3 regions of the Sporosarcina sp. Y1009 genome follow, and region 3 is predicted to be linked to each of the others. Evidence: riboswitches for the same ligand, from Rfam matches in the RefSeq annotation. Region 3 holds a riboswitch; each other region holds the start of a gene.
What was found. Region 3 has a riboswitch for thiamine pyrophosphate ahead of thiM (hydroxyethylthiazole kinase). Riboswitches for the same ligand answer to the same signal wherever they lie in the genome.
Positions count from the first base shown of each region.

Region 1: it holds a riboswitch for thiamine pyrophosphate, as region 3 does, so the genes downstream of both, tenA (thiaminase II) here and thiM (hydroxyethylthiazole kinase) in region 3, are expected to answer to the same signal.
Region 2: it holds a riboswitch for thiamine pyrophosphate, as region 3 does, so the genes downstream of both, thiT (energy-coupled thiamine transporter ThiT) here and thiM (hydroxyethylthiazole kinase) in region 3, are expected to answer to the same signal.

Region 1 covers NZ_JBYHFO010000001.1:100,247-110,396, forward strand. Annotated here, with positions in the region: gene AC25Y1_RS00485 (GntR family transcriptional regulator) at 1-326, shown strand, start outside; gene brnQ (branched-chain amino acid transport system II carrier protein) at 405-1,763, opposite strand; gene AC25Y1_RS00495 (AAA family ATPase) at 1,954-5,043, opposite strand; gene AC25Y1_RS00500 (exonuclease SbcCD subunit D) at 5,046-6,197, opposite strand; TPP riboswitch at 6,349-6,457, shown strand; gene tenA (thiaminase II) at 6,568-7,269, shown strand; gene AC25Y1_RS00510 (ABC transporter ATP-binding protein) at 7,256-8,002, shown strand; gene AC25Y1_RS00515 (ABC transporter permease) at 7,999-8,739, shown strand; gene AC25Y1_RS00520 (ABC transporter substrate-binding protein) at 8,736-9,713, shown strand; gene AC25Y1_RS00525 (hypothetical protein) at 9,924-10,150, opposite strand, start outside.
Region 2 covers NZ_JBYHFO010000014.1:27,451-37,600, forward strand. Annotated here, with positions in the region: gene AC25Y1_RS14995 (aminopeptidase) at 1-464, shown strand, start outside; gene AC25Y1_RS15000 (hypothetical protein) at 616-756, shown strand; gene AC25Y1_RS15005 (beta-class carbonic anhydrase) at 865-1,428, shown strand; gene AC25Y1_RS15010 (GNAT family N-acetyltransferase) at 1,548-2,093, opposite strand; gene AC25Y1_RS15015 (M3 family oligoendopeptidase) at 2,100-3,902, opposite strand; gene AC25Y1_RS15020 (tryptophan-rich sensory protein) at 4,067-4,792, shown strand; gene thiT (energy-coupled thiamine transporter ThiT) at 4,833-5,393, opposite strand; TPP riboswitch at 5,514-5,614, opposite strand; gene AC25Y1_RS15030 (magnetosome magnetite crystal formation protein family) at 5,696-6,037, shown strand; gene map (type I methionyl aminopeptidase) at 6,158-6,904, shown strand; gene AC25Y1_RS15040 (DEAD/DEAH box helicase) at 6,953-8,080, opposite strand; gene cuyB (cysteate racemase) at 8,213-8,908, opposite strand; gene AC25Y1_RS15050 (lipid II:glycine glycyltransferase FemX) at 8,948-9,991, opposite strand; gene AC25Y1_RS15055 (carboxylate--amine ligase) at 10,042-10,150, opposite strand, start outside.
Region 3 covers NZ_JBYHFO010000005.1:260,739-270,888, forward strand. Annotated here, with positions in the region: gene AC25Y1_RS08855 (PHP domain-containing protein) at 1-784, shown strand, start outside; gene AC25Y1_RS08860 (PhnD/SsuA/transferrin family substrate-binding protein) at 826-1,851, shown strand; gene phnC (phosphonate ABC transporter ATP-binding protein) at 1,937-2,701, shown strand; gene AC25Y1_RS08870 (PhnE/PtxC family ABC transporter permease) at 2,717-3,502, shown strand; gene AC25Y1_RS08875 (ABC transporter permease subunit) at 3,502-4,368, shown strand; gene thiW (energy coupling factor transporter S component ThiW) at 4,406-4,903, opposite strand; gene thiM (hydroxyethylthiazole kinase) at 4,900-5,670, opposite strand; TPP riboswitch at 5,768-5,875, opposite strand; TPP riboswitch at 6,272-6,376, shown strand; gene thiD (bifunctional hydroxymethylpyrimidine kinase/phosphomethylpyrimidine kinase) at 6,452-7,288, shown strand; gene thiE (thiamine phosphate synthase) at 7,281-7,940, shown strand; gene AC25Y1_RS08900 (DUF3238 domain-containing protein) at 8,006-9,208, shown strand; gene AC25Y1_RS08905 (alpha/beta hydrolase) at 9,270-9,920, shown strand; gene wrbA (NAD(P)H:quinone oxidoreductase) at 10,001-10,150, shown strand, end outside.

The DNA.
Region 1 (10,150 bases), on a different contig from region 3:
CACTACTTGAAGATACAAATAACCATTTTGCTGAAGTCATTGAATCAGGGGATCATTTTTCCGCGTTAAAAATCGATGAAGAGTTCCATCAAATCATTGTTGATGCTGCAAATAACCCCTATATTTTTACGATTGTTGATTCTCTCCAAGCCCATGTTCGAAGATTATTTTTCCATAACTCGATCGTACTAACAAGTAGTTCAATTGATGAACATAATAAAATTATTACATTAATGAAAGAACAGGACATAGAGAATGTTTCAACTGCCATGCGTAAAAACTGGTTGCGTACTGCTGAAAAATTTCATTTGTCGAACGCTGAATGAAATTTTAACAGCGCCTATCGATTTTCTACAAATTAAAAAGTATGAGCGGAAAATTTCCGCTCATACTTTTTTCACCTTTTAAGCGTGCACGCTAGACATTTTAAACATACGGGCGATTATCCCAGTTACCAACATAATAACTAAGACTGGGATTAACCAACCAAGTCCTTCCTCGTACAGCGGCAATACACTTTTATAGAAGTTAACGATTGCTTCTAACCAAGGGAAATAATCGATTTCTAATGTCTGACACAGTGTTTTTAATCCATCAATAATACTAATCATAAACGCAACTGCAGTTGCTGCAATATAAACGATCCGTGAGTGATTAAATAACGGCGATGTGAATGTCAATAACATTAAAACAACAGCAAGTGGATATAAGAACATTAAAACTGGAACTGAATATGTAATAATGTTTGTCAATCCAAAGTTTGAAACGACCAGACAAAATGTTGAAAAGATTATTACGAATACTTTATAACTTATTTTCGGGAAAAGCGTGTGGAAGTATTCGCCACAAGCAGTGATGAGTCCAATACTTGTCGTTAGACATGCAAGTACAATAATTACACCTAGCATGACCGAACCAAATGTCCCCATATAATGTGTAGACGCTCCACTTAGGACAGGTCCTCCGTTTTCCATAAAACCAAGAAGTTGGGTACTTGTTGCACCTAAATAGGCGATTCCAACATATATAATTGCAAGGAATAATGTTGCAACAGCTCCAGATTTAGCAGTAGCCTTTAGAATATCTGTCTTATTTGTAACACCCAATGCTCGAATTGCTTTTATCACAATAATTCCGAAAACTAACGACGCAAGTGCATCCATCGTATTGTATCCTTCTGTAAAGCCCTTCATAAATGGCCCGGTAATATAATCACCTTGTGGTGAGCCAATTGCACCCATTGGTTTCAGGATTACTAGGATGAGTAATACGAAAATTAGAATAATAATCCCCGGGGAAAGGTATTTACCTACCGTATCAACAATTTTGGCGGGGTTTAGTGATAGCCATAACGTAATTCCAAAAAACAGTAACGTGAAAATTAGTAAAGCAATTTGTAAATAATCTTCACCGATATAAGGTGCAAATCCGATGTCAAATGCAACAGCACCTGTACGAGGGGCTGCAAAAAATGGCCCAATCGTTAAATATAAAAGTGAAGTGAATATGACTCCATAGATTGGATTAATTCTACTCGCTAGGTCTTGTAAGTTTCGGCTTCCCGAAAATCCCATTGCAAGAATTCCTAGAAAAGGCAATCCTACACCAGTTATTAAAAATCCAATAACAGCTATCCATAAACTTTCTCCAGCATATTGTCCGAGCTGTGCTGGAAATATGAGATTCCCTGCGCCAAAGAATAAAGCGAACAGCATGACGCCAATGAGAAGATATGACGAGAATTTAATTTTTGTTGGTTCCATAATTTTTGTTCCTCCTAAATTTTTCAGCTTTGCTATATGCAATATATCGCTGAAGATAATACTACTCCCCTTTGTGAAATAATTCAATATGTTAATGTATAGTAACTTGTTCCAATTTTCTCTTTTTGCTCATTATTAATAAAAAAAATCCCAATTGCATTCTTTACATAGTGCAATTGGGATTCTTCTATTATTTTAATAGAAACTTAGTGTGACTGTGGCCTTCTCTTGATTTTCTCACTTCGAGGATTGCCGGGAAAGCTGCTTTTAATTCTTCAACATGTGAAATAACGCCGATGACACGTCCTGATTTTTGTAAGTCTATCAATGTATCGATTGCTTTATTCAATGATTCTTCATCCAAAGAACCAAAACCTTCATCGATAAACATCGTATCAATGGAAACCGCACCTTGAAAACTTTGAATAACGTCCGCCATTCCTAGCGCTAAACATAAAGATGCGTTAAATTTCTCTCCACCAGACAGTGTTTTTACATCACGCGTTTGACCCGTGTAGGCATCATTCACATCAAGGCCCAAACCGCTTTGTCTCCCCCGAACTTCCTGGCGATCACTGCGAATTAATTGGAATTGGCCATTCGACATTTCCCTTAGTCTTTCATTTGCTGATTGTATAATTTGCTCTAGATATTCAATTTGAATATAACGTTCAAATGATAATCGTAAGTTGTTATGTCCACGAACAACGTCGTAAAGATTTGAAATTTTTCCATAGGTTTTATTAAGTTGATCTATTTTTAGTGATGTGTCATGAATTTTATCTTTTAATCTTATGATTGTTTTTTCAAAGTCTAGTGAACGATTATATTCTTGATAGGCAGTTTCGTAAGCCACTTTCAATTCACTCAAAGTTTTTTCGAGTGCTAGTAAATCCGTTATTTCCTGCCCTTCCAACTGCTTCGCCAATTCTTTCATAGCCTCACGTACAGCATAGTATTGTTGTTTGAAATCATCAATTTCGTTTTTCAATTGTATACGTGATGCCTCGTCCATTTTGGCTTCCAGATAAGCTGCTTCGGTTTGGAATTCGGATTTTTCTAGTGCTTCTTTAAATCTTTGTTTGGCGTTACCTTTTTTCATCTCTACTTCCACAAGTGCTGTTTTGGCATGAGTTTCTGCTGATTTGCTAGCAGAGAGTTGATTTCTGCTTTCTTCTCGCAATTTTTGAATGGATTCCCAAGCGCGATCTATTTCACTTTTTTTGGTATTAAGTGCATGAATTCTTTGTTCTAATACACCTAGTTCTCGAACATCTTCAGGAATTGAATTTAACGTGTGATTGAAAATCGCTTGTTTGGTTTCAAGCGAAGCACTACTTTCAAGAAATGCTCTTTCCAGTTCATGTTTAGCTGTAGCCAATTCATCTGCTATTTTACTTTGAACGGCTAAGTTTTCTTTTAATTTCGAGAGTTGAATTCTAGTTTCACGTAGTTCTTTTACTTCATCTTCCAAACTATTTTTCAATTCATGCAGCTTGTTGCTTGCTTCGTCAATGGAGTCAATTTCCAGTTCGAGGCGCACAAGGTTTTCGTTCATGGCAGTTAACTGGTTAAGAAAACTCTGGTAGTTTGCATCGGCAGTTCGGTAGTCGCTTTCAATCTTCGCCAGTTGCTTACTTGCAACCTCCAACTCTTCTTTGGTGACTGATACTTCACCACGATGTGCTTTATTAGGATGATCCTTACTTCCACAAACGGGACAATTCTCGCCGTCGTGAAGCATTTCTGCCAATGTTGCCGCTTCATGATTCAACCAGTCCTGTGCCATTTCTCCATATTTTTTCTGATAAGATTTATAGGCAATTTCATGATGACTTTTTTCTTTTTCTAGCTTTGAAACGCGCTCTCTCATCGAGATGAATTCATTCACAACACGACATTTTCCAGTTGTATTCGTTAACAAATCTACTTTGTCATCATAGGGAATGAGTCGTTTCTCTAATTCTTCAATAGTAGTTTTAAGGGCAGTTACAATTTTAGTTTCACTCGTAGAATTCTCAGTCGTTTCGGTTAATGTATGTTGAATTTTATGTTGTTCATTCTTACTAATTGAAAGTGCTTCTTTTTTTGAAGCTAATTCCTTCACCTTAGGAAGCGTATCATTTAAACGAATTAGACTTTCTGTTATTTTTTCTCGCTCAGGTTTTTTCGCTTCCTCTTCATGAAACTGCGTTTCAATTTTCACTAGTTCTTCTGATAACATCTGAACTCGCTCAGATGCTTTTTTAAGATGAACAGTCTTTTCTTCTAGTTCTTTTTTCAATTCCGCATACTGGATTTCGATTTGTTCAATAGCCGTCGCACGCTCTGCATTCCCAAGTTGTTTTGACTTCTTTTCCAAAATTGGAATTTGCTGTTTAAGCGCTGCATAACGTTGCTTTCTTTTCTCCAACTCAATCAATTGGTCATTCATATTCTTCGCGATATGGTATTGTTCCAACATTTTCGCATGGCTTTTATTAGCAGTTACATATAAGTTTTGATCGTGAATCGTTTTTTCTTTATAGTACTGTAATTCATCTTCAAGTCCGTCTACGATTTGATTTGCATTGTAGTAGTCCGTTCTTAACACTTCAAAAATCGCGGAATCTCTTTTTGGTAATAGTGACGGGATTTGTTCTATTAAACTTGTTCTTTTTTGCTCTTCAGCTTGCAACATCGCCTTCGCTTCATCTTGTTTACCTTTTAAGCGTACAACAATTTCTCGGTAAGGCTCAGTTCTGAATATTTTACGCATAATGGTTTCTTTGTTTTCCGTGTCAGAGGTGAGGAATTTTCTAAATTCGCCTTGGGGCAACATGACAATTTGACTAAACTGCGCTTGTGTAAATCCAATTAATTCTTCAGCCTTTTTATTGATTTCCGAAACGATTTGTCGATCGACAATCGGAATTTCTCCGTTCGAGGTTTGTTCATAAAACTCGCAGCTGGCCGAAGTTTCTGTTTTGTTTCCTTCTTTTACATACGGAATTTGCCTCATAATTCGATACGTACGGCTGTGAATTTGAAAGGTTAGCTCGACTGTGGTTTGTGTATCATTATCGGCAAAGTCACTTCGCATCGCACGAATATCCGTCCGGTCTTCTCCGCTTGCTTGACCGTATAACGCAAAGCAGATACCATCAAATATTGTTGTTTTTCCCGAACCTGTTGCACCAGATATAACAAATAATCGGTTATCCTTAAGCTCTCTGAAATCGACTGTTTCGGTTCCTTTATAAGGCCCAAACGCTGTCATGGTCAGTTTAACTGGTTTCACTGTCACCCCTCCTCCCGGTTCATGACTTCATATAGAACTTCTTCAAATAAGTTTTTCGTTTCTTCATCAACTGTTTCGCCAATCATTTCTTTATAAAATCCAGTAAATAGCTGGATATCGTCCATTTTGCCACGTTCTGTTTTTGTTTCTGTGTCCATGCTCTTAGTCGGCATTAACATCTTCCGTTCAACATGCATCGCATTTGGATAGACCGACCGAATCTTTTCCATTGGAAATAAAACCGGTGTCTCGTCAAGAAGTTTTACAAATACGTAATCCTCGCTAATTGGATGTTTCTGTATTTCTTCAATGGTGCCTTCAACTGTACGCATATCTCGATTCGGGATCAATTCACGTTTTTCAACAGTAGCATTTCCTTCATGGTCTAATTCCACGATGAAAAAACTTTTCTTATGATTCTCTTCAGAAATTGAATATTTAAGCGGCGATCCTGCATAATAAATGGTTTTATCCAACACATAGTGGGCTTGATGCAAATGACCGAGCGCTGTGTAATGGAATTTCTCAAACAAATGCGCCGAAACGTATTCCGCTCCTCCAATCGCAATTGGCCGTTCTGAATCACTCGTATTCTCTTCACTTTCCCCGTGCGGCGTGACAAAGGCATGCCCAACAAAAACATGACGTGCTTTGTCGTCCATCTTTTCGTAAATGCCCTCTGTGATTTTCTTCATAGCATCTTGATGATTAGAAATTGTTTCATCCGCGTGGAGATGTTTAATCACAGATGGATCCGCAAACGGCACAAGGTGAAAATGGACTTCGCCGAATTCGTCCTGTAAAACGACTGGTTCAATTACTTTCGACACTTGACCTGCAATAAAGTACCCGTTCTTCTGCATAAGACTACTACCAAAATGAAGGCGTCCCGGGCTGTCATGGTTTCCTGCGATTGCAATGACTGGTATTTTCATGTCTATCACAATTTTCTCCAGTACTTCATCAAGTAATGCCACCGCTTCTGTTGGCGGAACCGCCCGGTCATACAAATCACCCGCAATGACAATCGCATCAGGCTTCTCTATTTCTATCGCTTCGATAAATTGGTTTAATATAAACCGTTGTTCGTCCGTCATATAAACCCCTTGAACAAGCTTGCCCAAATGCCAATCCGCCGTATGGAAAAATTTCATAGCTTACTTCCCCCTTTTGTTACTCTTTCTTACTACTTTACAGTAAAATCGTCCAAAAATGAATTCCTTCTATCTTTCCTCCTATTTCCAACCAATAATTTGACCTTCTAATTCCTATATGCTTATACTTAATAGAATCCAATTTCATAAGATCCACCACTAGGGGTGCTCGATAAAGAGCTGAGACTGGCGAATGAATGCCTAAACCCTTTCAACTTGAACCAGATAATGCTGGCGTAAGGAAGAGGTGACGACGTATAAAATTCTACCCGTCTATTATCGGGGATAAAAATTTGACTGTCTACAACCCACTTCTTTTTCAAGGAGTGGGTTTTTTAATTGGGAAAAATTCTTAGGGAGAGTGTTAGAAATAAAGTTCACTGACCGCTTGCATGAGAAGACATTACCGATTTGGAGACAGAATCATAATCATCCATTTGTAAAAGGAATTGGCGATGGGACAGTTGATCAAGAAAGCTTCCGATTCTACATGGTGCAGGATTACTTATATTTAATCGATTACTCAAAGGTTTTCGCAATCGGCGCTGTGAAAGCTGATGATGTTGAAACGATGGGGAAATTTGCTAGTTTACTGGAAGGTACATTGAATACGGAGATGGCGCTTCACCGAAAATACGCAGCAAGATTTGGCATTTCAGAAGATGAACTTGAGAATGCAAAGCCATCCCCTATTGTCCTTGCCTACACCCATTACATGCTGCATGTCAGTCAAAAAGGAACGCTTGCGGAAGTTGTCGCAGCTGTCCTCCCATGTGCTTGGAGTTATTGGGAAATCGGAAAAGAACTAAATGCGATCCCAGGGGCGGCAGATCATCCGCTATACGGCGACTGGATTCGCATGTATTCTTCTGAAGCATTCGGTGAACTAGCAGGTTGGTGTATCGATTTAATGAATGAAGTCGCAGAAGGAAAACCTGAACATGAGCTACAAAAACTTGAGGAAATCTTTTTAAATACGACTCGCTTTGAATATATGTTCTGGGATATGGCGAACAACAAACAAATGTGGCCAGAAGTTGTAGGCGTTGAAACTGCTGATGTTGGAATTTAATAATGTCTCGTTTGGTTATGATGAAAAAATGGTACTGGACGAACTTTCATTTACAGTTCGTCCAGGTGAGTTTATTTCAATCTTAGGTGTAAGTGGTTCTGGTAAAAGCACGATTTTCCGCCTCGTCACGGGCCTCGATAAGCCACAAGCGGGTGATATCACTCTTGAGGGTAATAAAAATGGGGATCGGTTAGGAAAAGTAGGCTATATGCCACAACAAGACCTCCTTCTGCCGTGGCGAACCATTTTGGAAAATGCCTTTTTCCCCCTTGAAATTAAAGGAATTGATAAACAAACTGCCTATAAAGAAATAAAATCATTGTTGCAAGAGTTTGGGTTAGAAGGGACCGAAGATCAGTATCCATCTGAGTTATCAGGTGGCATGAAACAGCGCGTTGCCTTTTTACGCGCTGTTCTTTCAGGAAATCCTTTGCTACTCCTTGATGAACCCTTTTCTGCACTTGATGCGATTACGAAATTATCGATGCAAGAATGGTTACTCGAGCAATGGGAAAAAAGAAAGTCAACAATTCTATTCATCACACATGATGTAGACGAAGCATTATTTCTCTCAGATCGTATTTTTTTATTGAAAAATATACCTGTTACTGCTATTGAAAAAATCTCAATTCCACTACCACGAGAACGAACGCGTAACGATTTGCATCGACCTGACATGTTGGAATTGAAAGAGCAGTTGCTTAGTACGCTACGGAGTGAGGTTTCTTTATGAGAAATACAGCATCTTTATTGATCGTAATCTTGTTCTTTGTCCTTTGGGAAATTTGCGCACGGACGATTGATAAAGCGTTTATTCTTCCGTCCCCTGTTCAAATTTTAGTTCGCCTTTGGGAATTAAAAGATGTTCTATTTTTAGTCCATTTGCCTGTGACTCTATTGTCAATTGTCATCGGACTTATGCTTTCAATCATTTTGGGTATTGCAATTGCAGTTTGGATGTCTTTAAATGCTAGTGTACAAAAAGCAATCTATCCGATTTTAATCGCATCTCAAATGGTGCCGGTGATTGCGCTTGCACCGATTTTCGTACTTTGGTTCGGCTACACGATTTGGAGCAAAGTCGCCGTCGCTGTATTAATCACCTTTTTTCCCATTACAGTGAATACCTTTGATGGGTTGTCTTCCGGAAAAAGGGAAACTAAGGAATTATTTTTAACAATGGGGGCTACGAAAAAAGATATATTCTTGAAGTATTCTATACCCATTGCACTTCCCCACTTCTTTTCAGGATTAAAAGTCGCTGTCACGCTAAGCGTCATCGGTGCAGCCATTGGAGAATGGTTAGGCGCCCAAGCAGGACTCGGGTATTTCAGTCGTCGCATGATGACACAATTTGACGGGGCGGCGGTATTTGCACCGATTTTCGTTCTAACCTTTGTTGGAATTCTATTATTTGTTTGTGTGACTTACATTGAAAAACGCATGTTAAATTGGAGGACAAAAAGTTGAAAAATCTTAAACTGATTTTAGGTAGCATCCTGCTTTTATTCGTATTAAGTGCTTGTAATAATGATGAAACAGAAAAAGTGAGTATTATGCTCGACTGGTATCCGAATGCTGTACATAGTTTTCTTTACGTGGCTGAAGAAAAAGGCTATTTCGAAAACGAAGGAATTGAAGTGGATATTCAGTTCCCGGCTAATCCTACAGATCCGATTAACTTAGCGGCCGCTGGGAAAGTGACGATGGGCATCACATATCAACCAGATGTTATCATCGCGAAAACAGAACAAGATATTGCGGTGAAATCGGTAGGCGTACTTGTTCAGTCCCCACTCAATCATTTAGGATTTTTAGAAGAGAGTGGCATTACATCTCCGAAAGATCTTGAGGGAAAAACGATTGGTTTCACTGGAATTCCACTTAACGAAGCAATGATCGAAACGATGATGGAAACAGATGGTGCTGATTTCAACTCGGTTACAATGGTCGATGTCGGATTCGAATTAAGTTCATCCATCGTTTCTAAAAAAGCAGATGCAGCTATCGGCATGTTCATCAATCACGAATTTCCAATGTTGAAGTATGAAGGATACAATCCTGGACATCTAGATCCAACAGATTACGGGGTCCCCTCATTTTACGAACTAGTAGTCGTAACGAGTGATGATACATGGGCTAAAGAACAAGATAATATTAAAGCTTTTTGGCGTGCAGCAACAAAAGCCTTTGAGGACATCGAAAACAATCCAGATGAAGCACTAACGATTTTGTTGAAACATCAGGATAAGGCGAACTTTCCTTTAATAGAAGAAGTCGAAAAAGAATCGCTATCCATTCTGCTTCCGAAGATGAAATCTAATGGTAAATTTGGCGATCAGGATGCAGAAGTATGGGAAGTCACTGCGGATTGGATGGAAAAAGCAGGATTACTCACGAAAGAACCTAACTTGGATGGAATTTTTGTTAATGTGAGAGATTGAATCTATTTTGCGGCCGTTTTTCAAGGTGTTATTGTCGTATAGGTGTAGCCTAGAGTTTATGCTCGTTGCGCTTCGGTTTTTGCTCGTTGCGTGGTTCGTTGTGCTCGTTGCTCGCGGGTTTATTTCCGTAACGGGCTTGAAGGCTCAAGCTTATATGTTTAAATCAAAAAACTGGCAACCACCTTAAAAAAGTGGTTGCCAGTTTTATGGTTAAAAATCAGATAAAGGAACAATCTCCCCTGTTACCGCATTAACGCCTTCCGCTGCATCAAGTAATCCGCATAAAATATACTTTTCCGTAACGGAATCATATACATACGTCGGTGTGAGCGAAATGTAGGAGACTAACTTTTCAAATGCATCTTCATGCGAGACAACTGCTTTTTCGGCAGGTGCGAATGTATCGAAAATCTCGAACACTTCCCCGTTATCTACGT
Region 2 (10,150 bases), on a different contig from region 3:
AAGATGGTGTTAATGGATTTGTTTCAAGTACAAAACCATTAAGTTATGGCGGGAATATTATTGATAACTTTAAAATCACTTTCGAAGCTGGCCGGGTGACTGATATCCAAGCTGAACAAGGTCATGAAGTACTAGCCCGGTTAATCGATACGGACGAAGGCGCTAAACGTCTTGGTGAAGTCGCACTTGTACCACACGCTTCTCCAATCTCACAATCAAATGTTCTTTTTTATAATACTTTATTTGATGAAAATGCATCTAATCATTTTGCCCTTGGGAGTGCGTATGCATTTTGTCTTGAAGGCGGAAAAACGATGGCTCGGGAAGAACTTGAGCGTAATGGTTTAAATCAAAGTATTACCCATGTTGACTTTATGGTTGGTTCTGAAGAAATGGATATTGACGGCGTCAATGAAGACGGCACAACTGAAGCAGTGTTCCGCAATGGTAATTGGGCATTTTAACTTAGGCGTACAATTTAACGTAATTACGCACCATTAATTGTTCATTAATTCGACACATTTCAGGAGGAATCTTTCTTAACCTCTTAAAATTAGCATCTAAATAAGGTATAATACAGACAGAGAGATTACACTTATGAGAGGGGTCAGTGAAATGGGCTTAATGTACGCAACAGTTATTGGATATACAGTCATGCTTGGTCTATCAGCAGGATTCATCATGTACTTTCTAACTAAAACATTTGATTCTTCTGATGCAGTTAAAATAGATCCAAAACCAGATACGAATTACTAAGAGCTGCCTAGGCGGCTCTTTTCTTTTTCCTATTTCTTCAGTACAATGGTTAGAATGAAACCAAAGGCACCGCCTGAGGCCGAAATTCAAACAGATAGGAGCTTTTCTATGACACTTCTTGGAGATATACTAGAACATAATAAAGCGTTTGTTAATGAAAAACAATATGAACAGTATTCCACAACAAAATTTCCTGATAAGAGAATCGTTATTTTAACATGTATGGATACGCGGCTCACTGAACTTCTCCTCAAATCAATGAACTTGAAAAATGGGGATGCCAAGCTCATTAAAAGTGCAGGTGCCGTTGTCACACACCCTTTTGGCGGAATCATGAGAAGCATTCTAATTGCTGTCTATGAACTGCAAGCTGACGAAGTATTTATCGTTGGACATCACGATTGTGGCATGAACTCGATTGATACAGATGTCATTATTGAAGACATGGTTTCACGCGGAATCGACAAAAGCCTCTTTAAAACCCTAAAATATTCAGGTATTGACATGAAGAATTGGTTGCATGGATTCGATGATGTAACGGAGAGTGTCAAAGCAAGCGTAGAACAGGTTCGTAATCACCCATTAATGGATGCTAAAGTTCCTATTCACGGATTAGTGATTAACCCAACAACTGGTGAATTAGATACAATTGTTGACGGGTACCAAAAATAACTAAAATATCGACATATTTCCCGGGCAATTTATAATTTACGACAAAAAAAGCCGATTCCTTTTTACAGGAATCGGCTTTTTATTTTTGCTTTTAGTTTCCGCAGAGCGGCCTTACCCTTTCAAAAGTCGTCTTCAATCATTGCATACATATAATGATCCTCCCAGACACCGTTGATATATAGGAGTTGCCGTAATAATCCTTCGAGATGATATCCAGCTCTTTCAAGTACAATGATTGAGCCTTTGTTACGAGGAGATACATATGCCTCAACACGGTGCAAACCAACTCTTTCAAAGGCAAATTCAGTGACCAGTCGAACGGCTTCGGAACCAATCCCTTTTCCAGTATGCTTTTCATCAATTGAATAGCCAATGAAGCCACTTGAAAAAGGAAGTCTTTTAATACTGTAAAGTGATATATGGCCAATCAATTGACCTGAATCATATTTGAATATTCCGAAGTTATATTCTCTACGATCTCTCATTTGAAAAAGTGACTCTCTGATTTTATCTCTTTGAACCGTAACCGTATAAAAACCAGGTTCTTGTCTCGGTTCGAAGATTGACCAATACTTCTTATTCGCGCTTAATAGTTTTGTAAAAATCGTCGCATCCTCTTCAGTTAAAATCCGTAAATAACAACGTTCACCTTCGAGACGATTCATGTTTGATCAACCTACTTTAGCAGTGAGTTCAAGAAAGTCCTCAACATCTTTCACACATAGTGCAACGCCTTTGGCCCAGAATTCTTGTTTTGTAATGTCTTCCCCAAGATGTTTCATCGCAAGGTCTTCGACACTCATGACCGCAGTATCACGTAGAAGCGCGATGTACTTTTCTTCAAATCCTGCTCCTTCTTCCAACGCTTTTGCATAAATACTAAGCGAGAACAAGTAGCCGAATGTATATGGGAAATTGTAGAACGGAACACTCGTAATATAAAAATGTAGTTTCGATGCCCAAAAATGTGGGTGAACCGTATCGAGTGCATCCCCGTATGCTTCACGTTGTGCTTCTTCCATTAACTCATTTAATCTTGTTGCTGACACAATTCCTTTTTCACGTTCTTTATAAAAACGAGTTTCAAATAAGAATCGTGAATGAATATTCATGAAAAATGCAACACTCCGCTGTATTTTATCTTCTAATAGTGCAATTTTTTCTTCTTTTGTTTCTGCTGCTTTAACAGCTGCATCTGCAACAATCATCTCCGCAAATGTAGATGCTGTTTCCGCCACTCCCATCGCATAGCGACGGTTCATCCAATGGACTGGACGCAGGGCATACGAATGGAACGCATGGCCAAGTTCATGTGCAAGTGTCGCTACGTTTGACATAGAGCCGCTATACGTCATAAAGATACGTGACTGCTCTGACATCGGCATTCCGGTACAGAACCCGCCTGGACGTTTGTTTGGACGATCCTCTGCCTCAATCCAATTTTCTTCGAATGCTCTACGTGAAAATGATTCTAATTGTGGACCAAACTCACCGAAATGCTTTAAGATAAATTCTGCACCTTCTTGGTAAGACAGTTCCTTCGTCGATTCTGTTACAGGAGCGTCGAGATCATACCAATTCATCTTTTCAGTTCCTAGTATGTCGGCTTTTGCATGTAAATAATCTACAAATGGTGCTTTGTTAGCCCCGATTGCTCCCCACATTGCGTCAAGCGTTTCTTCGCTCATACGATTTGTTTGTAAAGGCTCTTGAAGGACCGAATCCCAGCCACGTTTTTTATAGACAGCTAATCTAAATCCAGCTAGATGGTTTAATGTAGCTGCAAAAAAGTCCTCTTTTTCTTCCCAAGCATTTTCAAGTGCCTCGAATGACCGTTTTCGAACAGAAGCATCTGCACTTGAACTCAAATTGGCTGCCTGCCCCACCGATAATACTTTTTCTTCACCATCTATACTGATGGTAATCTTAGTATCGCCAACAAGTTGGTCATAAAGCTTTCCCCATCCATGATAACCATCAACGCTAAGTGCAGTGACTAAGCTTTCTTCTTCTTCTGAAAGCTTTAAAGCCACCTCTTCTCTCCACTCTGTTAATATAAATGAAAACTCTTTTAATTCCTGGGATTCCATAAGACTATCCCATACCCCATCTTCTGTCTTCGATAGGGTTTGTTGAATTTTCAGCATAGCTGTTGAGAACCGTGCACTTAACGAGCTAGTTTCACCTTGTAATAATAATGCTTTTTTATCAGTTGTATCAGCTGCAAGATAGCATCCAATGACTGCACCTGCTTGAGATAAATTCAGTGCTACGTTTTTAATAGAATCGATTACGTTTATAATGTCAGATGCTGCTTCCACAGATGTCGGAATATTGAAGTCAACTGCTGCTTTTTCTAGTGAATCAAGTTTTTCATCTACACCATCTAGATGTGTTCTAAGCTCTTCTGAATTACTTCCACCTTTAAAGAATACATCTAAATCCCATACTTCAGAATACTTTACCGTGGTCATTCAATTTCCTCCTTGGGCGTTTTCAATTTTCTAAATATGCTTTTCCATTATAACATGAAATTTCGAGAATCGAAAAAAATCCATCATTGTGACAGAAGTTTCATAATTATGATGAGCAGAGTCATGATTTCAAATGTATACTGATGAATTAGGAGGATTTTAACATGTTGCGAATATTTTTGATGACAACTTCACTCTTTATCACGATTTTTGTTTATATTACTTCACTCATCAACCCTATCAATAATCATACTGCAACTGAAATTATGAATCGGTTACCTATTCTATTTACACCTGCCAGTTATGTCTTACTGATTTGGGTTCTCATCTATATAGGTCTTTGTGGATGGCTTTATAATTTTTGGCGCACGCAAACTAGTCATAGTCAATCAGTCCTAACCACAAGAGCGATTTTATTCATTTTTATTACATTACTTAATATAGTGATGCTATATTCTTGGCATTATGAATTATTCACCTTAGAATTTGTTGTGATATTAATTCTTCTGTTATTGACAATTGCTCTATATTTTACGTATCCCAAAAGAGAGAACCGCTTATGGGATCGTGTTCCGATATCTTTACTTTTAGGGTGGGGTATCCTATCCATGATAGAACTAACCAATTATCTCCTGAGGCTTCACGAATGGGGCGGTTGGGGACTAAGTCATTCACTTTGGACTGTCTTCTTTTTGACCATAGCAACAGCAATTGCTCTCCACTTTATATATCATTACCATGATATTACATTTAACGCAGTATTCATCTGGTTTTTTGTTGGGATTGCAGTAAAAAATGGATGGGACGAACTATTTGTTACGACAGCTGCTCTTTTCTTATCCGCTGTCATTAGCGCTAGCTTTTATTTTATAAAACCTTCTGAAAAATAAAAATCGCCTATGCATCCATTTTGGAAGCATAGGCGATTTTTTATATGCGCTTTAATAATCTAGGTGCTGTTGTGAATAGTAATACGGCAACAATTGCACAAATAATTATGGAAGGAATCATATAGCTACCGTTATATATTAGCGAATAAAGCCATGCTGGTTGCCCTTCAGGCGCGAATTCACCAAAAAAGACAATCCCGCCGAGATAATGTATTAAGTAACGAAGCAGTCCGCCAATTACTGTTCCTATAATAATGGCTAACGCCATACCACCTTTGTTCTTTTTCGCAACATTTCTGATTAACCAAATACTTGTAATTGCTGCTAATCCAACGAGGGTATAGGCTAACGTATAATCAAGCAGCGCTTGTGCCCAGTGAAACACTTTACCACCAGTTATTAGTTGTAATAATCCGCTTATAAAACCAGTTAACATACCGCCAGCTAGTCCCCATCTAAATGCCATGAGAATAATCGGCAACATTGAAAGCGTAACTGATCCACCTTGTGGCATAACAAATACTGTTAACTGATCAAGTACAAAAGAAAGCGCCCCTAAAATAGCAATTTCCAATAATAATTGTAATCTACCTCTGTTCAAAATAATCCTCTCCCTACTAGTTGTCGCAAGGATGTCGAAGTGAAATAAAAAAAGACATCCCGGATAGAACGGGACATCTCTATGTAAGAAAGAAGTACGGCACGCACTTCTTCCATTAAGGTCTGTTTCCATCCACATCCCTACGCAAGAATAATCTTACAGGTTCGAAGGGTCAAAACGTTTGTCTTATCTCAGCCGAAAAGGCTCCCCTTGTGGTTTAACTTATTAAGTTTTCCTTATCAATTGTATAATAGATGCTATTTTATAGCAAGCTGACCCTATACGTTCAAGGAGGGCTTCGGGTGACAAATCAAAAACTAGTAGGTTCCTTATGTTACTTTAGTGTATTCTTTTTTCCTTTATTGCTGCCGTTTGTCATCTATTTGGTTACGGATGAACAGGAAATTAAAACTCACGCAAAACGTGCATTCATTTCACATATGATTCCTGTTATTCTTTTAATTGCAGGTGTTATCATTTTTTCTCTTTCTATATTTTCCTTTGAGAACAGAGTCACTAGCATTCTAAGCGGAAGCTTTGATTTTTGGAGTCTGGCCCCATTTGTTTTCACCTTAATTTATTCAGCATTATTTTTAGTTGTTATCGTGTGGAATGTTTTCCACGGTGTCAAATTGTTAAAATGAATAGTCGTCTCCCCTATACCTCCTGCATATATTGATATTATGTGTAGGCTTTTTTATACCGTTTTTTATGCTATAGTGTAGGATGGAAATATAGGTAAGCAAGAGAGGATTGTATAATACATGATTGCTAAAACAGAACAAGATTTTACAGGCTTAAAAAAAATCGGAAAAATCGTTGCTGAAATTAGAGATACAATGAAAGATGCAGCCGTTCCCGGCATGACAACGAAGGAATTAGACGAAATCGGCGGACGTCTTTTTAAAGAAAAAGGTGCTGCTTCTGCCCCTATAGCTGAATATGACTTTCCAGGATACACTTGCATTAGTGTCGATAATGAAGTGGCACACGGAATCCCAGGATCACGTGTTATTAAAGATGGAGATATTGTAAATATAGATGTTTCAGGATCTCTAGGTGGATACTTTGCAGATACAGGTATTTCCTTTGTCGTGGGGACACCTGATGAAAGAAAACAAAAGTTATGTGATGTGGCGAAAGAGGCATTCGATCGTGCAATGTTACGCGTAAAAGCGGGCTCTAGTTTAAGCGGCATCGGGAAAGCTGTCGAACGTGAAGCAAAAAGAAATGGCTTAGCTGTTATTCGTAATTTAACTGGCCACGGGATTGGAAAATCGCTACACGAAGAACCGCAACATATTCTAAACTACTACGATGCTTGGGATAAAACATTACTAAAAGAAGGAATGGTTTTAGCTGTTGAACCGTTCATCTCAGAAAAAGCGGAAAACATTGTTGAATTAGGCGATGGATGGACATTTGTAACGCCTGACAATTCACTTGTTGCACAAATTGAACATACAATTATTGTGACAAAAGACAAACCGATTATTCTGACTCAAATTTAATTATAAAAAGTTGTCGATAAAAATCCGAGGATTTCATCGACAACTTTTTTATTTCTTTTTATATACCGGTCTTTTAGGAATTGAAGACATTTCCTGAAGTCTTCCATTCCGCCAGATCTTTTCTACTGGGCGGATTCCTCTCGTCAACTTGCGGTAATCTCGCTCTTCGGCAGGTGTCAATAAGGAAAGCACTTCCCCGTCAGCACCCGCGCGTCCAGTTCTCCCAGAACGATGTACGTACTGCTCAACTGTATGCGGCGTATCGACATGGATAACATGTGTAAGACCTTCAATATCCAATCCACGTGCTGCCAGGTCCGTTGCGATTAAAATCGAAGCTTCTCCCTTACGAAAACTTTCAAGCGCAATTTGACGATCATTTGAACGCATATTGGAATGAAGAACGACGATCGGTGCTTTATCATAATTTAACTTCATATCTTTCACTCGGGCTTGATCAATATGATTTACGAAAGCAAGAGCTTGCAGGCCTTTTAAGTGAGATAACCCTCTCAATAGATCCGTTTTATCTCGAACGGTCGTGTTAATGTATGAGTGAGTAATTGTCCCCAGTTTCGGCATATGTTCCGCTTCAAGATGAATACGCAGCGGTTCGTTCATAAACTCGCTTGCAACCCGTTCAATTTCATCTGTAATCGTTGCTGATACAACAACCACTTGACGGTCAGGATTTGCACCATTAATCATATTTTTAATGATGACGCGATGTTCGCGTGATAATAGTAAATCGCCTTCATCAAGTACGATATGTTTAACTTCAAATATCTTAAGCTTTTTTGATTTAATAAGTTCAGCAAGTCTACCCGGTGTCCCGACGACAATTGTGGGTTTCTTTTTTAATCGATCAATTTGGCGTTTCGTATTAGCACCGCCAATTAAAGGAGCTACAGTTATATTACTTCCAACGATCCACTCTCGAATAACATCAGTTATTTGAATGGCTAATTCCTGTGAAGGCGCTATAATGAGTCCCTGAGTTTGTTGTTTGCTGCCATCTACTAAATGTAAAAGAGGTATCGTGAAGGCAAGCGTTTTTCCAGTCCCAGTTGGAGATTGGGCAACGATATCCTTACCTGCTAGAATTTCTGGTATCATTTTTATTTGAATTGGCATTTCATTTTTAAACTTCCATTTATCTTTAAATATATCGTCCATTTTTTCTACGAAAGACATCTTTATCCCTACTTTCAGTCTGTTCTCTCAAGTGTATCACAGCTTATTACCATCATTAAACTTTCCAACAAAAAAACATTCAGAAGTTGCGTACGCACACCTCTGAATGCATCATTATTTCAATCGATAACCACAAGTCGTAATTGCTGCTTCTGCAAGGACAAGTAGCGAATCGATACATCCTTCAAGCTTAAGTTCTTTCCGCACGATTGACAATTCTGTACAGCCAAGAATGAGTACATCGCAACCGACTTCCTTCATCGCATGACTGATTGCCGCCCACTTATCAGGATCGGCAGGATTCCCCGCTTTTACATCCTCATAAATAAGTGACATAACGAGTGATTGGACATGAGGATCTGGCAAAACAGGTGTCAACCCATATCTTTCACACGCATCCTGATAAACGCCAGAGGAAATTGTCCCTGTCGTCGCTAGAATCCCTACTCGTTTTGCTTGAATCTGTTTTGCACGTGCAACTGTTTCATCGATCATATTAATAATAGGCAGTTCCGATTCCTTTTGAATTTGATCGTAAAATGTATGCGCAGTGTTGCATGGCATAATGATTACTTCAGCTTCAGCAACACGAAGTCGATTCGCATCTGAAATTATATAGGGAACCGGATCATCTGTGCTCTCCCCTAATATAAATGCGGTTCGGTCAGGAATTGTTGTATTATTGGTAATCACCATATTGATATGTTCTTGGTCTGTATCAGCATCCGTAAGACGGACAAGCATTTCACCAATATACATTGTCGCCAATGGACCCACGCCGCCAAGAATTCCCAACGTTTTCTTTTTCATATCCTCTTCAAAACCTTTACTATATGATGTCACCGACAGTTATCTTCGACTTATTTTCTTCCGTAAGTTTTGGACTTTCGGAACTAATGACACGACCACATTGTACATAAATGGTTTATAGACCTTATTAATCTCACCTATGTACTGCGCTGGTTCATCTTTATCGCAAAAACTCTTTTTGAACATGTATAATCCATCATTATTTGATAGTTCAAAAACACCACCAAAGTCGTATTGCTCAGCGCCTGTCTCTATTCCCCATTTAATCATTTCGTAATTCATAAGATGGTTCGGATTTAAGTTCCGTTTTACATTCGTACTTCCTGCATAGAGGAAATATAATTTTCCGTAATAATTAATCGTCAAGCCAGCTGCTAATATATCATCCTCATGTGTTGCAATATAGATTCTGCAATCTTCCCCAAAGGAATCACGAATCTGCTTAAAGTATTCAACTGACCTCGTTGAAATTTTGTTCCGCTCAGCCATTGTCATATAAGCATCATGTAGGATTTCAATATCTTCATCACTCCTAGAGTAACGAACTTCGACACCTTTTTTAGCTGAACCACGAATTGAACTTCGGCATCTTTTAGAAAACTTCATCATGATTGAATCTTCATCATGATCCTCCAAATAAAGAATCATGTTTAATCTTGGTTGTATTAACTTGTCTTGATCATCATCTTTGGATATTAACTTGAAACCACTATTTTGATATAGATTGTACAAGTCATCTGAATAATTCACTTCCGGATCAAACTTCAGCATGATTGCCTTATTTTTCTTAGCAACAACCTCTACTTCTTTTATCAATTCTTGCACTAGGTTAATATCTGAAATGTCACATACTGGTCCTCTCGGAGCATATAAAACGGAAAATCCACCTGGTAATCGTTTTATTAGTATAGAAAGTGCAGCGACAATTTCACCATTTTCCTCCAGATAAACATGTTCGTTCCCCCAATCATCCTTTACCTCAGACCAAAGTCGATCCTGAGTTACAGAGCGAAATGTTGAATTTCGAACAAAATCATCATATCTTTTCACGTCTTGCTTATTCGATTTATCAAGCAAAGCCATTTCATTAAACCCTCCATTTTCTCGAACGCAATACCATTCGAGACATTACCTTACTCTTTCACCTTAAAATACTTTTCAAAGCGACCATAATAATCTTTATAAAACGAATTTAATTTAAATCGGCGAATGAGTCCTAAATCTTTTGGATAATAAAGTGTA
Region 3 (10,150 bases):
TTCTGATGGATCTTCTTCTGTGGATGAAATACTTGAAATGGCCTCTCAAAGAGGCTTAACGCATATCAGTTTAGTCGATCACGATACAGTTCGTGGGATTGAACCTGCTCAAATCGCGGGCGAAAAGTACGGCATCACAGTTATCCCAGGTATCGAGATTTCAGCATATGATTTTTCGAGAAAGCGTAAAGTGCATATTTTAGGCTATGAATTTGATAAGGAAGCAACTCAAATAAAAAAGCTTTGTAATCCATTGTTATCCAGAAGGCATGAGAATTCGTTGTGGCAAATTCATCAGCTGCAAAAGAATCATTTCGACATCGAATTTCTAGAAGTTGCAAAAAATGCAATGATGTCAGGGGTTATTTACAAACAGCATATTATGGATGCTTTAGTAGAAGAACCATTTAACACGCATTACTACAAACAACTGTATACACGTCTATTTAAAGGAAATGGAATTTGTGCAAGAGATATTGAATATGTAGATGCTATTTCAGCTGTTAGAGCAATAAAGGCAGATAATGGATTTGCTGTTTTAGCGCATCCCGGACAGCTGGATTCATATGATTTAATCCCAGAACTTGTGAAAAACGGACTCGATGGAATCGAACGTAATCACATTGCGCATACAGCAGAAGACAGGAAAAGCGTGTCACAATATGCAAATGAGTATTCATTGTTCCAAACAGGCGGCAGCGATTTCCATGGTCGATATGGAAGTGAAATAGGCATTGGTGAGCAGTTAAGCCCTATGCAGCATTTCGAATTAGCTAATATTTAAAGAGAAAAGCACACAAACTATCTATTTAAAAGGAGAAAAAAATGAAAAAACACATTTTGTCTTTCTTAACACTTATCGTTCTAGCTTCGGTTTTAGCAGCATGTTCAACAGGATCTGCATCGAATTCGGATGAGTTAATAATGGTTTGGTATCCAAATGAATCAGGCAATGATTTGAAAGCGGCTCGTGATGCAATTGGTGAAGTCATTGAAGAGGTAACTGGAAAAAAAGTTGACCATAAGTTGACGACTGACTACGCAGTTGCCATCGAAACAATTGCAAACGGAAACGCACAACTAGCCTTCATGGGTGCACAGGGATATATCGAGGCAAGCAACAAGAATGATAAAATCAAGCCGCTTGTAGTTCCTAGTGGCGCATCGGGAACGATTGATGATGCAGTTTACTATAGCTGGTTAGCTGTTAAAAAGGCAGATGCAGAGAATTATAAAGTAGACGGTGAGTATTCAATAGATGATATTGTCGATTCCAATTTCTCGTTCGTATCAAGCAGTTCAACATCAGGGTTTAAAGTTCCTTCAAGTGACATTGTTTCTTACTTTGCAACTCAAGATCAATGGAAAGATTTAACGGCAGAAGATCTGATGGAAGGTGGCACATTCTTCAAAGACGTTTTATACGGTGACTCCCATCAAGGTTCAGCTGTTAACCTTTTAAATGGCCGTGCAGATGTAGCTGCATTCTGTGATACATGTGTTGGGAATTACGTTGAAGTTGCAGAAGGGGAAGCAAATACCAAAGGTGCGGTTTACAAAGTGAAAAATGATGCTGCAGAGCCATTTAATAATTTATACGGCGAAGAATTCACATTGATTAACGTGACACCTGTTCTAAATGCACCGTTTGTCGCAAACTCGGAGGTATTAAGTGAAGAAGACTTTAAGAAAATTCAGGAGCTACTAATATCAGATGAGATTGCAAATAACGAAAGTATCTTTGTTCCAGCAGACTCCGAAGTGTCTGGTCTTTTCTCGAAAAAAGCTGAAGAGCGATTTGTTTCTGTAGAGGATGCATGGTTTAACCCAATCCGCGAATTATCGAATTAAGCTAATTACAAGACGAAGCGGGCATGTGCTGATCCAGTGGCACATGCCTAGTGATATAAAAATATAGTTACGAGGAGTTTTTTAGGTGGCCATATTACATGTTAAAGATGTCTCTAAGCATTATGAAAAAGGGAAGAATGTTTTATCGGATATTAACATGGAAATATTTGAAGGGGAGTTCGTCTCAATTATTGGTCCATCCGGTGCAGGAAAATCAACATTTCTGCGTTGTATAAATCGAATGATTGACATCTCCGAGGGAGATATCCACTTTGATGGTACTGAAGTAGCTTTGTTAAACAAAAAGAATTTACGCAGACATAGAACGAAAATCGGGATGATTTTTCAACATTACAACTTGGTCTCTCGTTTAACGGTCATTGAAAATGTGTTGCATGGAAGATTTGGCTATAAATCGACCTTGCAAGGGATTTTGGGCATATTTACAGAGGAAGAAAAAATGGAGGCCTTCCATCTTCTTGAGAAGCTCGGAATGAGTGAGCATGCCTATAAAAGATGTGACCAACTAAGTGGGGGACAAAAACAGCGTGTTGGTATTGCGCGTGCTTTAATACAATCTCCGAAGTTGCTCCTTTGCGATGAGCCAATCGCATCGTTGGACCCCAATGCTTCGAAAGTAATTATGGATCACCTACAAAGCATTTCGAAGGAAATGAATATAACTTGTATCGTCAACCTCCACCAGGTCGATGTAGCCAAGAAATACTCAGACCGAGTGATTGGATTGAATAGTGGTCGTGTTGTCTATGACGGAGATTCAGAAGCACTGTCGTCAGAAGCGATTCATGCAATTTATGGCTCTGAAGCCGGAAGCCTAATTATGGAATAGGGGGAAAAACCTTCGATGACGGTTCACGCGTATAAGAAAAGTAAAAAACAGCTCACATTTGTCTTTGTCATGCTTATCGGCATTACACTTTTATCAGCAAAGTTAACAGATTTCAATTTCATGCACGGCTTGCTAACATTGCCAAAAGCGGCCAGTTGGATGGCTTCTAACCTGTATATTACAGCGGAATCTTTAGAGAAGTTTCCATCTGTTATCGATAAATTAATAGAAACTATTTTTCTATCCATTACTTCCACTACAACTGCAGCGGTTGTGGCCATGTTCTTAGCTTTAATGGGCTCGCAGACGACGAAGGTGAATAACTTTTTCGCATCATTAAGCCGAATTGTTGCTTCTGTGTACCGAAATATACCGATTGTCGCATGGGCGCTAATCCTGCTATTGTCATTTGGGCAAAATGCGTTAACAGGTTATTTTGCTTTATTTCTTGCGACATTTGGATTTTTAACACGTGCTTTTATCGAGACAATCGATGAAACAAGTAGTAGTTCAGTGGAAGCTTTACGCGCATCAGGGGCGACTTATTTTCAGATGGTGGCGAAAGCTGTCATACCGGAATGTTCGCCGCAAATGATTAGTTGGATTTTATATATGATTGAAACGAATATTAGAAGTTCGACGCTTGTTGGGATTTTAACCGGGACGGGAATCGGTTTCATGTTCGATTTGTATTATAAAAGCATGAACTATAATGTGGTGAGTTTGATTACAATCAGTATTGTGGTTGTTGTAATTGGCATTGAGCTCATTTCCAATTATGTCAGGAGGATTATTTTATAATGACGACCATTAAGAGTAATGATCTGACTTATGATTATAAAAAGAAGACGAGTGCCGGGAAAATAAAGATTAAAGTATGGGGAAAGACCCAGATTGTTATGTTAATGACGTTTTTGTCCCTTTCTTTTTTGACGGTTTACGGGTTTTTGACCTTTGACTTAAAAGGGATATCAATCGTACAAGCCACAATTGATACCTTATATAATTTGAAAGTGATGTTTTTACAACCCTTTTTCAGTCATTTTACATTATGGGATGCGGTTGTCCAAATCGGCTTAACGTTGGGACTGGGCTTTCTTTCGACGCTGATAGGTGTCATCATTTCCTTGTTTGTTGCCTTATTTGCAGCCAAGAATTTATCGCCTAAGATTGTTTCCAATGCGATTATCGTCGTCGTGACTTTTATTCGCGCGGTGCCAACTGTTTTATGGGTATTGATCTTTGCAATCGCAGCAGGCCTTGGAAGTGAGGCGGTCATAATTGGGATGGTCTTCCATTCAGTCGCGTTTTTAGTGAAAGCCTTCTCCGAATTATTTGAAGAAGTAGACGAGGGCATTATCGAAGCACTACGCGCAAGTGGTGCAAATTGGTGGCATATTGTCACACATGCTGTCATTCCCTCAACTGCAAGTTCTTTATTATCCTGGTCATTTCTACGCTTCGAAACGAATTTCACGGTTGCAGTTGCAATGGGTGCTGCAGCGGGTGCAGGCGGTATCGGTTTCGAATTGTTAATGGCTTCTGGTTTCTACTTCGATTTACGAGAAGTTGGGTTCATTACTTATTTCATATTAGTCATCGCAATTGGACTTGAGCTACTCTCGACCCAATTAAAGAAACGTTTTTTATCGAATGCTTCAGCTTGAGGATAAGTATGAAAAGCCGCCAAAAGCGGCTTTTTCATTACTCAATCGTTCCAAGTTTTTTCGCGACTTGCGTATGTTGCAGCCGAGCAGCTAGCAGTAATCCTAATGCTGCGCCGCTAAAGCTGGAAATTAAAAATGGCGGGACGAAGAAAAAAGTACCGACAGTCGTACCCATTAGGATTTTTGCGTACGGAATCGCAAAAAATGGCGCAATCAAACCCGTCCCAATCACTTCACCAATTGCGGCATATACCGACTTTCCAAATCGCTTGTACATCACACCTGCCAAATAAGCGCCAATCATCCCGCCCGGAAACGCAAGCAGTGACCCTGTACCTGTTAGTAAACGAACAAGCCCGGTCATAAACGCGATTGTAAGTGCGGGTATCGGTCCAAGCATAATCGCAGCAAGCACGTTAACTGCATGTTGGATAGGATATGCCCGAGCGATCCCCGCGGGGAATGAAACGAAAACTGATCCAGCAACAGCAATCGCAACAAACATCGTCATAATCGCAATTTTTCTAGTGCTCATCCTTTAATCGCCTCCTTTGAATAAAAGGCGTTTAGGAAGTGGACACCGAAATCACCAGGTCCATCTGCGAGTTCTGCAGCTTTTTCACCAGCACGTTTATAAAAAGTTAACGCGGTTGCGGTAGCTTCTAGCTGATTTTCATTTGCAACTGCTAGAAAGGCACCTACGACACTACTCAATAGGCAGCCAACGCCAGTGACGCGCGTCATAAGTGGATCGCCACCTGTTATTTTGATGACTTCATACCCGTCGGTGACGATATCAATGATTCCGGAGACCGCAACAAGGCAATTGTGTTTTACAGCAACTTCTTTTGCGATTTCTTCGATGTCTGCATCGCCATCGCCAGCATCAACACCTTTTGCTTGCCAATCAACCCCAGCGATTGTAGCAAGTTCGCCTGCATTACAGCGAATTAAAGTGATATCCACATTGTTCAATATTCGTAGAACGGACTCTTTTCGGAATGAAGTAGCACCTGCGCCAACTGGATCGAGCACGACTGGAGATCCATGTTCCACAGCGCTTTTTCCTGCAAGAATCATAGCATCTATGGTTGTGCGTTTTAACGTACCTATATTTAAAACTGTTGCAGATGACACGGCGGCGATTTCTGCAGCTTCTTCAATAGCATCTGCCATCACTGGTGAGGCTCCAAGTGCGAGTAAGCCATTCGCTTGAAAATTCGCGACCACAATATTGGTGATGCAGTGAATCAGTGGTTGTTCCTCACGTAGTTTTGATAATAGATTTTTGCTTTGCATCATAATTATTCCCGCCCTTAGTCATTTTTGTAAATGAAAAAGCCGCCTCCTGAAATAGCATCAAGAAGCGGCCTGCGGTTTTTTAAAATAAAGTCCATGGAAATGCGCAGTCCCACTTCCCTCCGCTGGTATAAACCAGATCAGGTAATAAGAGTCCGCATATCCATATGCATCTCAGTCCTTAAAAAGGACACCCCTAGTGGCAAAATCATTTATGTAGTTTTCACAGTTACTATACCACAACTTGGAATATTCGCAAGACGAGAATGATTGTTTGTGGGAGAACGCAACGTTTCGTCAAAAGAAGGCAATGTTTTGTCCCTAGAAGGCAACGTTTCAGTAAAAGAAGACAACGTTTTGTCCCGAGAACGCAACGTTCCGAGGAGAAAGCAACGTTTCGTCAAAAGAACGCAACGCTTTGCCTGGAGAAGGCAACGTTTTAGCAAAAGAAGGCAATGTTTTGTCCCTAGAAGGCAACGTTCCGAGGAGAACGCAACGTTTCGTCAAAAGAACGCAACATCGTCCGAAACATCCAAAACACACTGCAACTTCTATTTCGGAAACTAGGTTATATGTGTTATAGTGAATCAAAGCTGAATAGTTTGATAACCACTAGGGGGGCCTTAATGGGCTGAGATGTGCGAGTTTGCGCGGACCCTTGGAACCTGATTCGGATGATACCGACGTAGGAAAGTGGGCATCCGCCATATCCTTTTAATTTATGGTTGCCGCCTCCTATCGTTTTCAGGGGCGGCTTTTAACATAATAAAGGACGTGTTCTAACATGGTAAATATAGCATTAACAATTGCGGGTTCGGATAGTGGCGGGGGCGCGGGGATACAGGCGGACCTCAAGACGTTTCAGGAACTTGGCGTATTTGGCACATCAGCACTAACAGCGGTCACGGCTCAAAATACGCATGGCGTTTCAGCAATTCAAGCGATGGAACCGACAATGGTTACAGCGCAAATTAAAGCAGTTACAGAGGACTTTACAGTGAAGGCCGCAAAAACAGGCATGTTGTTTTCAGCGGAAATTATTCATGCAGTTGCAGATTCGATTCAGGGCAGTGGAATTCCTCTAGTTGTCGATCCAGTCATGATTGCCAAAGGGGGAGCTTCTTTGCTTCGCGATGAGGCAGTAGAGGCATTGAAATCGGTCCTGTTACCCTTAGCGGCTGTTGTAACACCGAATATCCCAGAAGCTGAAGTACTAACGGGGTTAACCATCAAAACGGATGCAGACATAGAAGAAGCAGCCAGGCATATACTAGCCTTAGGCGTGAAGGCTGTCGTCATAAAAGGGGGGCATCGACGAGATGCACCCTTTGCTGAAGATCTGTTCATGTCTAATATAGGCACAAAGTTTTTAGTTCGGTCATCTTGGGTAAACACTAAAGACACACATGGAACAGGATGCACATACGCTGCCGCCTTGACGGCATTTCTTGCGAATGGAGAAAAACTTGAAGATGCGGTTGTTTCCGCAAAACATTTTATCCATGCGGCAATTGAAGATGGTCTAAGCATAGGAAGCGGGCATGGTCCAACAAATCATTGGGCATACGGACGACGAATGAAAAACGAGAAACTTATAGAGGGGATTGCAATCAATGGATAAAAGTAAACTACAATTTTATTTTATAATGGGGACACCAAACATAGGTGGAAGAGATCCGCTAGCAGTACTCGAAGGGGCGTTAAAAGGTGGTATAACAGCTTTCCAACTCCGTGAAAAAGGGGAAGGCGCGCTCGTTGGTGACGATTTAAAAGAATTGGCGCTGCAATGTAAAGCGCTTTGTGAAGAATACAAAGTACCATTTATCGTAAATGATGATGTGGACTTAGCGCTTGAAATTGATGCAGACGGTGTTCATATCGGTCAAGACGACGGCGTAGTTTCAGATGTGCGCTTGAAAATCGGTGCAGATAAAGTGCTCGGCGTTTCAACACATTCATTGAACGAAGCATTAGCCGCAACAGACGCGGGTGCTAATTATGTTGGTGTCGGACCATTATTTGAAACAGATTCGAAAGAGGATGCTGGTTCTGCAATTGGAACGGCACTTGTGAAAGAAATCGTCGCCGAACTTCCAGGCTTACCAGTCGTGGGTATTGGTGGCATCACTGAGCGAAAGACGAGCCAGGTTATCCATGCTGGTGCATCTGGCGTTGCGGTCATTTCAGCGATTACAAATGGTGACAATACAGAAGAAGCGACAAGAAATTTCAAAGGTCACATCACACTTGCACTTACGGGTGTTGAAATGTAAGTCAAGACGTATAACAAACTTTAAAATACGCCACACTTCTGTCTAAAGGGAGTGTGGTTTTTTGTATGGAAACGAATGATTTTTTTGAGGTGGAGGCCATTACCCATACACATGATTTAATCACCTTCACATGGCGAGACGTCGGTGGGGTTTACCAAGTATATCGAGATGGAGAACTCCTATATGAAGGGACAGTCGCCGAGTTTTCGGACGGTAATTTCAAACACGCAAAAATGTACCATTACTCAATTGAACGACTTGTCAATGATGAAGTTGTAGATGTCATTGCGCTTCAAACTTCGGCATTTGCTGAACAAAAGAATATTAAAAATCCACTTCAATTTCTCGTGATGACAACGATCGTTGCAAAGTCACAAATCGCATTGTCTTGGGAAGAAATTAAAGATGTTGAAACCTATGAAATCTATCGCAACGGTATATATATGCAGGCAGTTAAAGGGAATCGCTACATTGATCGAGATTTTTCGTTAGATGAATCCTATACATATCGAATCCATTCCACACGGCTGCTGAGAAAGTCGGAAGAGCGAATGAGTCGAGGTAAATCGTTTGTAGCCAATGTATTTGAGCGATTTGGTAAAGCGGCGATCCACGCAGAACCTGCTATGGAGCGATACACAGTTTCGAAGTTGATTGCGAAACCGAGGCTTTTACTGATCCCTGTTCTCAAAAAGAAACATAGAAGTCATGTAGATCATTGGGCATTTCGCTACGCAACGTTTTTACAAGATGACGTGATCAAAAATCCAAATCCACTGTCGAAAAATCATTCATTTCAAGGTGACGGTCGAGACTTTGATATAGAAAGTGATAAGTACCGAACACGTATAAATGTAACGCTGGATTATCGTAAGCATCCGCTGATGTCGTTTGAGAAAGACGTTGGTCGAACGATTGCCTATGATCGATTCGGTCGTATCCGGGAAGAAGGTGTCGCCTCAAGCGAGGGCATTATTTTGGAGGAAAACAAACATCGACCAGGTGAGGTTGGATTTTTACTGACACATGCTGTTGCCAATCCGCTAGTCACAGCCCCTCCTATCGACTATGAAGTGCGAACCGTCTTTAGACGCGATGGCACGTTTGATATGACTGGTTTCCATGACCAAGCTCCCCATCATGAAATCTATATTGCTCGTGGGGAAGGGAGTAAGTGGCGTACAATCCATCTCAGTAAAAGTAAGGGGCTTGCTTGGATGTCTGGCGTAATTGCTTGGCAATATTGGCGATTTTCTAATTTCGAGTGAAACAACCTCTTTGACAATGCAAAATTTCTCTGATAAGATTATCTCGAATTCAAGACAGTTTATGAATTGGACGAATTGGGAAAAGAATTTAAAGGAGGAATTTGACTTGAAGCATATTTTTAAGCAAGGTAGCGATACGTCGAAACCTGTTTTGTTATTATTGCATGGGACTGGTGGGACAGAGCAGGCTTTATTACCAGTAGCTGAAATGATTGATCCAGAAGCATCGGTGTTGAGTGTACGAGGAAATGTATCTGAGAACGGTATGCCGCGTTTCTTCCGTCGACTAGCGGAAGGTGTATTTGATGAGGAAGATTTAATTTTCCGTACGAAGGAACTACATGAATTTCTAGATGAAGCTGCAAAAGAACACGGCTTCGATCGTTCGAATATCGTGGCTTTCGGTTATTCAAACGGAGCCAATATCGCGGCGAGTTTATTGTTCCATTATGGGGATTCGCTAAAAGGTGCAAGTTTGCATCACCCAATGGTTCCAAGACGCGGTGTCGAGTTGCCGGATCTCTCTGAGGTTTCGGTGTTTATCGCCGCAGGGAAAAATGACCCGATGTGTTCAGCTGCAGAATCTGAAGAGTTGGATGAGCTTTTACGTGGTGCAGGCGCGAGTACAGCAGTACACTGGGAGATGAACGGGCATACGTTAACGGGATCTGAAGTCGCTGCAGCAGCGGATTGGTACCGAAGCCAGTTCTAATTTAAATTCCTTGGTGAGAGCGGCGGGTGAATAAATTGGGCTACTTATACAGACTATTCGGGAACACAAGTGCTAATAAGATGGATGATAGTATAAATACGGCAATCGTATATTACAGTTCGGGTGGTACAAACTATCAACTTGCGCAGTGGGCCGAAGAAGGTGCGAATAAAGCCGGATCTGAGGTAAGGGTATTAAAGATTCCGGAGACAGCACCACAATCCGCAATC